One region of the Chryseobacterium joostei genome, then DNA from elsewhere that is predicted to be linked to it. Evidence: riboswitches for the same ligand, from Rfam matches in the RefSeq annotation. Region 1 holds a riboswitch; each other region holds the start of a gene.
The links. Region 1 has a riboswitch for cobalamin ahead of metE (5-methyltetrahydropteroyltriglutamate--homocysteine S-methyltransferase). Riboswitches for the same ligand answer to the same signal wherever they lie in the genome.
Positions count from the first base shown of each region.

Region 1 (4,597 bases):
TACCCTTCAAGATATCCCATGGATGCTTTCTGCGGAATAATTTCTATGGTATCATTCCCAAGATCATCAACGGCTACAGGAAGAACAATCCTGTTGTCAGGAAGCTTCAGCATTTCGTCCATTGGATATTTCTGAATGTCTACAGACAACATAAGGTCAATGCTGACATGAAAATATTTTGATATTTTGATCAAAAGCTCAATAGGAGGTTCCGAAATTCCGTTTTCATATTTCGAATACCTCACTCGGGAGATCAATAGTTCGTCAGCAACATTCTGTTGGGAGAGCTTTCTCTTGGCTCTTAAAAAGCGTATATTATTTGAAAAAATTGACATTGATACAAGTATGTAGGCAAAAATACAAATTTTGCCCCCGTTATCAATGCCCAGAATCGGTTTTACCTTAAAAAGTGAGTAAATTCGACTTTTCTCCAATAAAGTTGGCTAAAAAGAGCAGTCAAAAATCTTCTTTTCCTAATCTAAACCTCTGATTTTCGGATCAAAACAAGTCTTTTTACAAAGCAGGGATATTATTCATAATAAAACACCATTTGAGTTAAAAAATTAACTCTAAAATTCCCAAGTTGAAATATGTTTTTTAACATTTAGAAAATCAAACAGATATAATAAAAAATGGAATATTCATAAAATAACAATTATATTAACGAAATATTAAATTATAAAATTATTTAATTATTTTATTCAAAAAAATATCTACACATGTTTATTTGTCATATATTTGTGATGTATTAATCATATAAAATTTTAATCATGAAAAATTTCAAAAAACTAGACAGAAACGAACTAAAAACTATTTCAGGAAACGGATTACTTGATCCAATCGGAGGACTAATTGGTGGTCTTGGAGGTGTAATTGGTGGCGTTGTTGGCGGCCTAGGTGGTGTAGTAGGAGGTGTTGTAGGTGGAGTAGGCGGTGTAGTTGGTGGCGTTGTTGGTGGTGTAGGTACCGTTGTAGGTAATGCATTATGTCAAACTCAATGCGTTGTTAACGGTGTAATTCACATCAAGTTACTTGAATGTGGATCTACTTGCTAGGAAAAAACGAACAAGCACTTAAAAAGTATACCGCTCTTTTCAGAGCGGTTTTTTTATGGGGAAATATTATATGGTAAGGCCGTGGTTATTTTTTACTTCAGCCATTACAAATGTACTGTGGGTACTACCTATAGAATCTACAGAACCAAGCTTATTAAATACAAAATCCTGATAATGCTTCATATCCCGAACCTGTACTTTCAATAGAAAATCAAAGTCACCAGAAATATTATAGCATTCTGCCACTTCTTCAATTTCCAAAATTTCCTTTACAAAATCATACCCCACAGACCGGTCATGAATTTTTAGCTTGATCTGGCAAAAAACCGTAAATCCACGGTTGAGTTTTTCAGCATCCAAAACAGCTACATATCTTTTAATATACCCTTCCTGCTCAAGTCTTTTTACCCTTTCAAAAACAGGTGAAGGAGAAAGGTTTATTTCCTTGGCAAGCTCTTTAACGGTCAATTTTGAATTGTTCTGAAGCAGTCTCAGTAAATTCAGGTCCTTATCATCAAGTTGTTCCACAGAATATTATTCTTTTAATTTTAAAATCAACCAAAATTACAGAATTATATTCTTTAATAAATAATTTATAAAGTTTTATTTGCTTAATAAACATCAATCAATTGTTAATATATTCTGTATCACTAATTTTACACAAAATTAAAATCTTTTACCATTACTTATTAAAGATTGGTAAAACAGTTCTTTATATACTTCATCAAACAGGAAAGGTTTTACTTAAGGTAGATTAATAGGGAATCGTGTGAGAATCACGAGCTGTCGCGCAACTGTAAGTAACACACCAAAGGTTTCTGTCCTTGTATATCCACTGCCAAAAGCGGGAAGGATGGCGGAAACTGTTACAAGTCAGGAGACCTGCCTTTACTGAATTGACAATGCTTTCGCAACCTGAAGCTTTTGAGTCATACAGATGATATAAGATAGTGCATTTCTCTAAGGATGAATAGCACGGGTTATCTATATCATTTATATCAAGATCTTCTTATACGCAAAACATTACGAAGCATTCAAAGAGCTTTTAACAAAAAAGTTTAATTAAAAGTTTAAAAATGCAAACACACATTCTAGGCTATCCGCGTATTGGTAGCAAAAGAGAACTCAAAAAAGCCTGCGAGCAATATTGGTCAGGCAAAATTGTTTTGGAGGAACTTCTTACTGTAGGAAGAAATATCTGTAACCAAAACTGGAATCTTCAGAAAGAAGCAGGAATAGACTTAATTCCCTGTAATGATTTTTCCTACTATGATCAGATATTGGATATGAGCCTTATCGTAGGAGCTATTCCGACACGTTATCATGAAGTTGCCCTTAAAAGAAACAACTCAGAGCTGGATCTTTACTTTGCAATGGCGAGAGGATATCAAAAAGACGGACTGGATATTACCGCTATGGAAATGACCAAGTGGTTTGATACCAATTATCATTATATTGTCCCTGAATTCTATAAAAACCAGCAATTTAAGCTTACTTCAAGTAAAATATTCAATGAATTTGCAGGAGCTAAGCAGGCAGGAATCAATGCTAAGCCTGTAATTATAGGATTGGTTTCTTATTTACTTTTAGGAAAAGAAAAAGAAGAAGGATTGGACAAGCTGGATCTTGCCCAAAATATTCTACCTGTCTACGTCGAGATTTTATCAAAACTTCAGGAACAGGGCGCAGAATGGATTCAGTTTGATGAACCGTTCCTTTCTCTGGATATTACAGAAAAAGCCAAGGAAACTTATATTACTGTTTACTCAGAGCTTAGAAAGCAATTTCCAACATTAAAATTCATAGTTGCTACTTATTTTGATGGATTAAAAGACAATTTATCCCTTGCCGTTTCACTTCCTGTAAATGTTTTACATGTTGATTTGGCAAGAAACCCTGAGCAATTAGAAGATGTAATCAATTCAATTCCGGAAAATCTAAGCTTATCACTGGGACTTGTAGATGGAAGAAATATCTGGAAAAATGATTTTGAAAAGTCTTTGGCTTTTATCAATAAAACCGTTGAGAAACTAGGTTCAGAAAGAGTTTTTATCGCTCCATCATGTTCATTGCTTCATTCTCCATGTGATTTAGACTTTGAAACCAATCTGAACCCTGAAATTAAAAACTGGCTGGCATTCGCTAAACAAAAGGTAAAGGAAGTTGTTAACCTTAAAGAGTTAGCTTCCGGAACAGAAAATCAGGATATTATTAATGATTTTGAGGAAAATAAAAAAGCCGTTTCAAGTAGAAAAACCTCTTCTCTAATTCATAATAATATTGTAAAGCAAAGAGCAGAAGCTGTAACGGAAGAAGATTCACAACGAAAGAATTCATTCCAAATCCGTAGAGAAGAGCAGCAAAAAGCATTACAATTGCCATTATTTCCTACCACGACCATTGGATCATTTCCACAGACTACAGAAGTAAGAAGCTGGAGAGCAAAATTCAAGAAAGGAGAATTAACTGCAGAGCAGTATGATGCCTTGTTGAAGGAAGAAACCCAGAGAACCATCCGCTGGCAGGAAGAAATTGGAATCGATGTTCTGGTTCATGGGGAATTTGAACGTAATGATATGGTGGAATACTTTGGTGAGCAACTTGAGGGGTTTGTATTTACCAAAAACGGTTGGGTACAAAGCTATGGAAGCCGATGTGTAAAACCTCCAATCATTTTTGGGGATGTTTCCCGTCCTGCACCCATGACGGTTTACTGGTCTCAATATGCTCAGTCACAAACCAATCAGTGGGTAAAAGGAATGTTAACAGGTCCTGTTACTATTCTGCAATGGTCCTTTGTACGCAATGACCAGCCTCGTTCTGAAACATGTAAACAAATTGCATTAGCCATTCGTGATGAAGTGGTAGACCTTGAAAAAGCAGGAATCAGGATTATTCAAATTGATGAACCTGCTATACGAGAGGGGCTTCCCTTAAGAAAAACAGAATGGCAGAATTACCTGAAATGGGCTGTAGAAGCCTTTAGGATATCAGCAAGTGGAGTAGAAAACGCCACCCAGATTCATACCCATATGTGCTATTCGGAATTCAATGATATTATCAAAAATATTGCTGATATGGATGCAGACGTTATTACCATAGAATGTTCCCGCTCACAAATGGAACTTTTAAATGCCTTTGCAGATTTTAAATATCCTAATGAAATCGGGCCGGGTGTTTATGATATTCATTCACCGAGAGTTCCGTCAAAAGAAGAAATGATAGAACTTCTGAAAAAGGCTCAGGATGTAATTCCTGCTCATCAACTTTGGGTAAACCCCGACTGTGGATTAAAAACAAGACATTGGGAAGAAACTGAAAAGGCTTTAATTGCAATGGTTGCCGCAGCAAAAGAAGCCGCAGTTGAATATTCAATTTAAAAATAAACTTTCAATTTTATACAAATCAAAAAGCATCCGGATTGGATGCTTTTTGACTTTATTATTTTTAAATATTATAATTCCGTATACAATAGGGATTCTATTTATTTAAATAACAGCATGATACTCAAATCAATCGTTATATTCCTCCCATCACATACA
Region 1 is NZ_CP033926.1:735,409-740,005, forward strand. Features, by position in the region: gene EG359_RS03440 (XRE family transcriptional regulator) at 1-335, opposite strand, end outside; gene EG359_RS03445 (bacteriocin-like protein) at 771-1,055, shown strand; gene EG359_RS03450 (Lrp/AsnC family transcriptional regulator) at 1,122-1,583, opposite strand; cobalamin riboswitch at 1,774-1,959, shown strand; gene metE (5-methyltetrahydropteroyltriglutamate--homocysteine S-methyltransferase) at 2,132-4,435, shown strand; gene EG359_RS03460 (anti-sigma factor) at 4,575-4,597, opposite strand, start outside.

Region 2 (4,597 bases), 1.0 Mb from region 1:
TTCAGTTCATCTATAAGATCGGAAACATACATTTCGCGATTATTGATGAGACTTAGAATACAGAATTCCAGAATCCCTTTTCGCATTTGCGCTTTGGTATTTTCAGTATTCATCTTTGATAAGTTTTGTTAATTAGTTATATATTTTAGAAAAATACCCCTAGCTAGTTGGGCCTATTCTAATTTTACATTACAAAGATATGTAAATAAAATGGTATTATGCAATACAAAGTAGTGAAATTTTTAAAATAAATAGTTTAACTAATTGATAATCAGCATTATAATTTTATTGCAGATTTTAAGGAATTCTTATTAAAGGCAAAATAATTGATTTTAACCTTAAAAATTGAGTGCTTTAGATAGAGAAATGTAATGAGATAATATTTGTTTTACTTTAAATAGGATTGAAACATCAAGGATTTTATGACAGCCGGTATTTTGCAATCCTGATCAAATTGATTGATACCCAATGGCAACATTGCTTATAATGAGACTTCATAGCCCCGATAGTAGCGGTTACCCCGCAGCATATTGGGGTTTTGGAGTGGTGCGAGGAGTATGAGCGGATAGCGGGAACAGCTTCTAAAAACCAGAGATCTGATTTCATATTTTGAGATATAAAGGCGTATGAATTTTGAGATGGGTAGTAGGATTCGTATTTTTGTTATGGAGATTTTTACAGAAACAGTTGAATTCACATTTACTATTACCATGAATATTTTAAATTACTACAAAGGTTTATCTGCCTTTATTTTATTAGGGCCTGTGTGTTTTGGACAATATCAATTTGAGGTTAAAGATGCGTCGAAAAACTACGATGCTGTGATCCATATTGAAAACTGTTATAATGACGGATGTATGGGTAAGGGAACTGTAGAATTGTTTGATAACAAAAATGCCAAGGTACAAACTTTTACGTCTGATAATCTGGTGCTAAGTTTCGAAAATGATCAAAAACCGATGCCGGGAAAAATGATTCAACTAAAAAAGGAACAAAGTCCTGTGGTTTTTGATGACTTTAATTTTGACGGAACGGAGGACATAGCAATAAGAAATGGAAATCTTGGTAACTATAGCAGTGCTTCTTATGATGTATATGTGTTTAACAGTACAAGGATGGCCTTTGTAAAAAGTAAAGAGCTTACAGACATTGCATCAAGCTATTTTGATCTTTTTGAAACGGATCCTGTTCGTAAACGTTTGATTTGCTATGGAAAGTCGGGATGTTGTAATTTTTTTACCACAGAATATAGGGTGATTCCGAATAAAGGACTGGATAAGGTACTTGAAAAGGAAGAGGATAAGAGTGATGAAAAGTATGTAAAGGTGATTACACAAGAAAAAATAAATAATAAATGGATTACCAAAACCAAGGTATATCCAGCCGAAGAATATCATAAATAAAAAGTAAGATGAAGATACAGAAAGAGATCGATTTTATCCTGGCAGTGGATGCCCTGAAAAATGTACAAAGAAGAAATTATAATGCAGATGACTCCCGAAGAGAGAATACGGCAGAGCATTCATGGCAAATTATTATTCTGGCACAAATCCTTTATCCATATGCGAAAAACCGTACAGATATTGATTTGCTGAGGGTAATAAGAATGCTTTCTATTCATGATCTTGTAGAGATTGAAGCTGGTGATACTTTTTTGTTTGATGAGAAAGCAATGGTTGGAAAATTTGAAAGAGAAAAAGTCTCTGCCCAAAAGATCTTTGGAATTCTGGATGAGCCTTTGCGTACAGAGTTCTTTAATTTATGGCTGGAATTTGAAGAGGAAAAGACTCCTGATGCTATTTTTGCTTGTGCCATCGATAGAATTATGCCTTTTATCCTGAATTCTCATACTTCAGGAAAAAGCTGGACAGAAGCCGGAGTTACGGAAAAGCAAATTAGAAATATGCTTGAAAATGCCATTACCAGAGCATCGGACGAGATGGGTGAAGCATTTGAACTCTTATTAAACAGAAGCCTGGAAACTGAAAAAGTAGTGAAATCATAAAATAACTCAATATCCGGTCTTATTTCTATGAAAGAAAGAGATTGGTTATTCCTGTTTTGGAAAATTTTCGGGCGGCCATTGGCCGCCCGAAAATTATTATAGTATTTGAATTGGCTTTTTGAATTCGTCAATTGCTACAAAGGTAAAATCACCTACAATTGCTTTTTCTCTTTCGTAGGAGTACATTTGTTCTGTAAAGATCTCCACACTCACTTTCATACTTGTTTTTCCAACATGTGAAACTCTTCCAATCAGTTCAACAATAGTTCCGGCAGGAATAGGTTTTTTAAAATCAATCTTATCGCTGCTTACCGTTACCACTCTTTTTCTTGCAAATCGGGTAGCAGTAATAAAGGCTACTTCATCCATCAGCTGCATGGCAGTACCTCCGAAAAGAGTATCATAATGATTGGTTGTGTTGGGGAAAACCGCTTTAAAGATTCTGGTTTCGGCTGCTTCAATTCTTTCTTCTGTAGTCATATTTCATTATTAATTAAGGCGAAATGAAATAATATTAAAACAACAGAATAATGACAGGAATCTTAGAAATCCCTGAAACAATCCATCAGATCAATAAAACTTCAGATCGCGAAAGTTTCTTGTTTAAGAAAAGGCAGGTCTCCTGACTTGTAACATCTTTTATCTCCTTCCCATGCCTCGCACAGTGGATCTTTTGATAAAGATTTCAGTTACTTACAGTTGCGCGACAGTCCGTGATTTTCACACGGTTCCCTTTTAATCTGCGGTTAGGCAGAACCAGTTTCTGTGATGAATAAGCGTTAAACTTTTTCGGTACAAAAATAATGAATTTATTCCGGATTATGATAAATAATCTGGCTGATCACTCTTCCTTTCTTGATCGTCCAAAGGGTGGTATATCTGTTTTCTCCCGAACCATTGATCATATAAAGGAAAATATTGTCGTTGTCCAGAGAAGTAACCCCTATGTTGTTAAAATCCATGGTAGGCTGGAACATGTTTTTGATAGCTTCCCTTACAAAAACAGACCCTCTTCCGGGTTGTTGTACTCTGATAGACTTAATTTCCGTCATTCCTTCGGGAAGATCGTTTCCTATTCCCCAAGGTTTTACTTTATCAATCGTAAGAAGCTTTCCTTCCGCATCCTTTTCCTTTTTACGGTAGCCGGCATTGGATGGGTAAATATCAATGACCACTTTGCTTCTTTGAGAAGTCAGAACTTTGGGATCAGAATTATCTGTGAAAATTAATGATTTTCCGTTTTTAGATTTTGAAGGAGTATAGGCTGGAAGCTGATCAATATAAGCGATACGTTCCTTATTGACCATTCCTTCCTTGTCAAGAGTTTCATAACGTACAAAAGGCTTATCATCATCCTGTTTTTCAGGATATTTGATCCATATCCACTCAGTTTCTCCCGGAGCAGGCTTTACATAAACAAATACATCACCTTTACGCATACGGATTTTGTCGACAATTTTTCTGTAATTGTCCTTGTGTACACGTACATTGGCATATCCTTCCTCTGCTTTTACAACACCAAAGGGAACTTTATTCTGACCCTTAACGAGTGCTAAAGAAAAAATACTGAAAGCGGATAAGTAGAATGCTTTGTTTATGAAAATCATGGTGACTTTTTTTGATGCTCCAAATATATAAATTAAATGCTTTTCAGAATTCTGAATTTTAAAATTATATTTGAACTTCCTATTAAATAATCATGAAGAATATATTTAAATTCATAGCCCTACTTTTTCCTGTGATATTCTCAGCACAGTTCAATTTCTTTTCATATACCTACGCAGATTGTCTGGAAGAATCTTTTCAGGAGCAGTTGGGTATCAATTTATCAATTTCAAAAGAGGGAAGCTATAAAAAGGCAAAGGATTTGTTGAAATCTGATTATTACCAAAAGCATACAAAGGAATCTTTTTTTATTCAAACATTACTGGATTATAACACTCTGGGTAAGGAGAAAGCATACCGCAAAATTTCAGAATCTAAACTTTCAGGAGAAGACCAGGATTTTTTAAAAGTATGGTTGGCATTATATACTCAAAACCCGGCAGATTATGAAATTTTATATTCTGGCTTCAGGAAAAAGTATCCTTATAATATGGAAGCTATGAAACTTTATTTCCGAAGTAAGATGATAGATGCGAATAGATTGTCAGGTGTTTCATATACAGAAAAACAGAAAGCTTTGGTAAGTATTGATAGCCTTATGAGTACGAAACTTAGCTCCGATGCCCAGTTATACTTTTCCTTATTAAAATTAGATTTCAAGGATTTTGACAGAGCAAGTATTAAAAATTCGCAGATAAAGTTTTCTGAATTTAGAAAGCTTTGGAATAGTTCACGAGATAAAATGAATTACATTGGGGTAGGCAGAATCATTGGTCACTGTGAGGCAGACTGCGACTCCGTTTCGGTATGGATTTCTGAAAAAAGAGAAGAAGACAGACCATTCACCAGTACTGAAAAAGTGTATGTACTTCTCAATAGACAAATGAAAAAGGATACAGAAAAGCTTTCTGTTTTTGAGCTTCAAAAAAAGATTTCCGAAATTTATGAAAAGGAAAATAATGAAGAACAAAAAGATCACTTAAGAGG
Region 2 is NZ_CP033926.1:1,781,622-1,786,218, reverse strand. Features, by position in the region: gene EG359_RS08115 (PadR family transcriptional regulator) at 1-113, opposite strand, end outside; gene EG359_RS08110 (XAC2610-related protein) at 666-1,403, shown strand; gene EG359_RS08105 (HD domain-containing protein) at 1,412-2,005, shown strand; gene EG359_RS08100 (acyl-CoA thioesterase) at 2,102-2,485, opposite strand; cobalamin riboswitch at 2,601-2,781, opposite strand; gene EG359_RS08095 (hypothetical protein) at 2,815-3,612, opposite strand; gene EG359_RS08090 (hypothetical protein) at 3,705-4,597, shown strand, end outside.
Region 2: it holds a riboswitch for cobalamin, as region 1 does, so the genes downstream of both, EG359_RS08100 (acyl-CoA thioesterase) here and metE (5-methyltetrahydropteroyltriglutamate--homocysteine S-methyltransferase) in region 1, are expected to answer to the same signal.

Region 3 (4,597 bases), 2.0 Mb from region 1:
GTCTATAACGGAAACTGTTCTGTCATAGTTGGGAACCATATATCCTCCTGAATTGGCTACAAACAGCTTATTACCTACGATTTCCATTTCCTCAGGCTGATATCCTACGGTTACTTCTCGTTGGATGGCAAGAGATGCAGTATCAATTTCCACTACTTTTCCCTTAGGTGCATTGGGATTGATGTCTACAGGACCCACATAGCTGCTGGCATAAGCTTTTCCATTATTGAATGCTAAGTATCTGCAGTTCTGCAAATGAATTGATTTTATGCGCTTGGCTGTTTTGGCATCAAGAACTTCAATGGTGTTAGAAACGTTGACCACAATGTATAGCTTACCCCCATAGATTTTAATGTCATTTCCCACATCTCCCAATTCTTTTAAAACATTGGGATTAATTTCTGCATAGATATTCCTGTAGTACGTTCCTGTGGTATAATCAAAAAAATCCAATGTACATTTGTTACTTCCCATGTTCCCTTCATTCAATACATAGAACCCTTTTATGGCTGTATTTTCAGGAGGAGCAAGACCATCCACCACCTCCATCGGGATCACTATTTCATCCGTACGGCAAGCTACAAGAGAGACCAATGCAAAAAGTAAAAAAAAGATATTCAGTTTTCTCATAAGGTGAAGTTTAAAGTGAGTCTAAAGTTTCTTCCCGGCATAGGATAATTCTGTACAACATCATAGTACTGATTAAAAACATTATTCATTTCAAGGTTAATCTTAAATGGGTGCCCGGCCAGACTCAATTTTTTCTGAACGGAAAGATCATGGGTGTACCAAGGCTGAACAAAATTGTATTGAATATTATCCATCTGGCCGTCATAGCGCTTTCCTACGTAGATCATACTATAATTAAATCCCCAATCCTTATAGTCAGCCATCATGGTAAAAGATCCGCTATGCCAAGGGGTATAAGGAATTTGCTGGCCATAAAAGGTATCTCCTGGAATGATTCCCCATCCTTTATCTGTCTTATCCTTGGCACTTTGATAAGTATAGGATAGTAACGGCTTCAGCTTTACCTTTCCCAGCATCATTTCTGCCTGAACATTTACATCTGCTCCAATGATTTCAACTCTTCCAAGGTTAACCATCATCCAGCGAAACATATTCACAGTAGGTACTGCAACAATCTTATCCTTAACTCTGTTATAATATCCGTCTACTTTCACATAAAATGACTTTAGTAAAGAATTATTATATTTTTTCTGATAGGTAAACCCGATGTCATGCTGAAAGGTAAATTCGGGTTCCAGATAGGTACTTCCGATATTGGTGTAATACAGGTCATTAAAAGTTGGCAGTCTGAAAATCTTTTTATAGAAAGCTCTAAGGGTAAGCTCCGGAATGGCAGCAGGCTGATAGCTCATAAATAGAGCCGGAGTCCATTCTCTCCTGTCATCTGGTCTTTTATTTCTTCTTACTTCCTCAAAGGTAAAGGTACCCAAGAGGCTTCCCAGAAACTTTAATCTGTTCCACTGATAAGTGGTAGCCAATGCTACAAGTGTAGTATAACGGGTAGGATACGTAAAATTTGTTAAATCAGCATTCAGATTATTATACTGAAAATCTCCACTTAAACTTACATCCCAATTAGAATTAATAGAATATAAATTGGAAGAAGAAAGATACACTTCCCTTTGAATGTAAGTATTGATTGAACTTTTAACAGTCTGAGCCAGTACAGTGTCATTGAAATGAGTATAATCGTAGGCAAATTTCGCCTTAAGCTGGGTTTCAAACTTTGGAAATAGTTTCTTTCTAAAATTGGCCTGTACAAAATAGTTTTCATCAAGCATTCTCGCTCCTCTTGCCTTAAAGCGGTATTTTACAATAGGCGCCGGAATACCACGATCTGAAATATAACCGTAACCACGTATATTCCAGCTTCCGTTATTTAAAGTACCATTAACGGATGTTTCAAAACGTTTTGCCTTAATATCAGAGTCATATCTTTTAGCAATTGTATCGGTAGCGGTTTCCCCATTAGGATATTTTCTGGTATAACGAAATTTGTAAAGTCCATCACTTTGCAGAAACTCGGCACTAACGCTTGCAGAAATTCTTTTTGAAATCTTTTGTTCTAAACGGAAAGAGGGGTTAAATAAATCGATGGAAGCACTTTTGGCTCTAATGACCAGATTAGTCTTTCTGGTTCCTGTAAAAACAGGGGTCTTGGGCTGTAAATAAATAGATCCCGATGATCCAAAATCCTTTGCGGGCTGGAAGATCTCACTCTTTTGCCCGTTGTATAATGAAATCTCTTCCAGATCATCCAAGGAATATCTTCCTAAATCTACGACTCCATTTTGAGCATTCCCCAATTGAATTCCATCATAGAAAACTCCTACGTGCTGGCTTCCCATACTTCGGATATTAATGGTCTTCAAACCACCCATTCCTCCATAGTCCTTGATCTGGACTCCTGAGAAATACCGTAAAGCATCTGCCACAGAGTGACTGTTCAGCCTTTCAAGCTCTTCCCCCTGCAAGATCTGAGCAGGAAGTATTTCTTTAAAGTTCTTTTTGTAAATATTGACAACCTTAATGGTTTCTTCCTTAATGCTGTCTTTTTTCTTCGTTTGGGAAAACAAGAATTGAGATGTTAACACGAATACTGTGAAAACAACCTTATGAAATTGAGATGTAGTCGGTTTTGGCCCCATTAGCTCATTCAGGAATAATGATAACGCTAATGGATAGATATAAGAAAGCAACGATAAGGCACAGCTGTTACTGCACAAAATCATTGTTGTCCTAAGCTTTATTCCACGAAAGCGTCAAACGTTTATATTTTCTGGCAGGTCTTCTGACTTACTCCATTTTTGAAATCCTTCCCATTAAAAAAGCAGTGGATATATTCTTCAAAAACTTTGGTGTGGAGCTTACAGCAGCGGGTCTGTTCCGGATTTTCACCGGATTCCCTTTTAAGAGCTTTTTAGGGCTCACCAAATTTCGGCAAAGATAAACAATTATTAATATATAGACCTAAATAACAAAATGATTTACAATATCATAAATAAATGACTTTGAAATTTGATTTTAAATATAAGATGATTAAAAAAACAAAGTTTAATTTTTAGAATACATTGAGGAGAATAGACTCTAAAAATTAAACTTTGAAGAAAATAGAAAGCAATATCTTCTCAGCTCTTTTTGCTTTCTGTAAAAATTATATTCCAATATTCACAAAAACACTGAAACGTGATTTCGCTTCAATATCTCCTCCGGCAAGGTGAGTATAAGCCGGCAGCATGATTTCACTTCCCAGACTGAATCTTTTATAAGAGGCCTCAAATCCCAGTTTTCCATATAAAGCACTTCCGGCCGTATTAGGTAAGGCTTCATCAAACTGTTTGTTTTGAGCATATACTTCTCCCTGTACCCCTGCTTTTGCAGAAAAAATAGTTTTTTCATTTCCTGCAATCTGATAGAACCCTGTAGCAGCATAGTTCCATTGGTTTCCGAAACGATAGTTCTTTTTATTTTCCGTTTTTATGGTGTAATCTGTATTAATCAATACTGCAATTTTATTCTTTTGAAATTTATAGTTCAGCGCTGCCTGATAATCCCAGCTTCCAGTTCCCAACTGAAAGCTCGGGTTAACCCCTGAGATTCCTTTTTCATCAAACTTCCCCAAAGGAATTTTCACTCCTAATCCTCCACTTAGCTGATGAAAACTATCCTTAGAATTAAAAAGCTTATAAATTCCCATCAGATTTAAATCTCCTATTCCATTGATCCTGATATCACCCTGCATTGTTTTCTTCTCATGAAAATGGAATGGCAAACTTGCATATACACTCAGTTTTTGGGTTAATGGTATCTTTCCCCAAATCTGTAAGGTATTGAAATACTGATCCTGTGTCAAGTCCTTTACAAATAAATTTTCCTTTGCTTTGTAATGCTGCGCAAAGTATTTAATTCCTATAAATTGTGGATTCAATAAGGATTCAAAACCTGATGAACCGTTTCCTGCAGCACAACCGCAGGCATCACAATCGTCATCAAAATCTATTGTCCTAAAATTATTCTGTGAAATATCAGCGCTGTCCCTGATTGTTTTTGCCTGGCCCATTGTAAACAGGACCATACTTATGATTAAAATGATCTTCTTCATGTCTGTATTTAAATTATTCTGCGAATTTTGGATTGGTGATAAAACCTTTATCGGATAAGGTTTTCAGAAAGGTAATAATCAATTGCTTTTCCTGACTGTTCATGGCAATTCCAATGTGATTATTCTGTTTCAGTTGCGGATCCAGATTAGGATTATCTTCTACGTTGTCTGAGTAAAAATTAAGGACTGCTTCTAACGTATAAAATCTTCCGTCATGCATATAAGGAGCTGTATACTCCACATTTCTCAAGCTGGGTACCCGGAATTTCATCCAGTCATTCTGATTCAGGGTTACTCGATGAAGACCTGCATCTTTAAATTGATTATTGTAATACATTCCTGTATTTCTAAAGCTTTCATCAGTAAACAATCCTCCGCTATGGCAAGACGCACATTTCTGATTGAATAAAGCCATTCCCTGAGATTCTTCAGAAGTGAGACTTTCTTTTCCTTGCTTGAATCTGT
Region 3 is NZ_CP033926.1:3,613,452-3,618,048, reverse strand. Features, by position in the region: gene EG359_RS16415 (YncE family protein) at 1-630, opposite strand, end outside; gene EG359_RS16410 (TonB-dependent receptor plug domain-containing protein) at 627-2,762, opposite strand; cobalamin riboswitch at 2,795-2,980, opposite strand; gene EG359_RS16405 (transporter) at 3,185-4,132, opposite strand; gene EG359_RS16400 (cytochrome-c peroxidase) at 4,146-4,597, opposite strand, start outside.
Region 3: it holds a riboswitch for cobalamin, as region 1 does, so the genes downstream of both, EG359_RS16410 (TonB-dependent receptor plug domain-containing protein) here and metE (5-methyltetrahydropteroyltriglutamate--homocysteine S-methyltransferase) in region 1, are expected to answer to the same signal.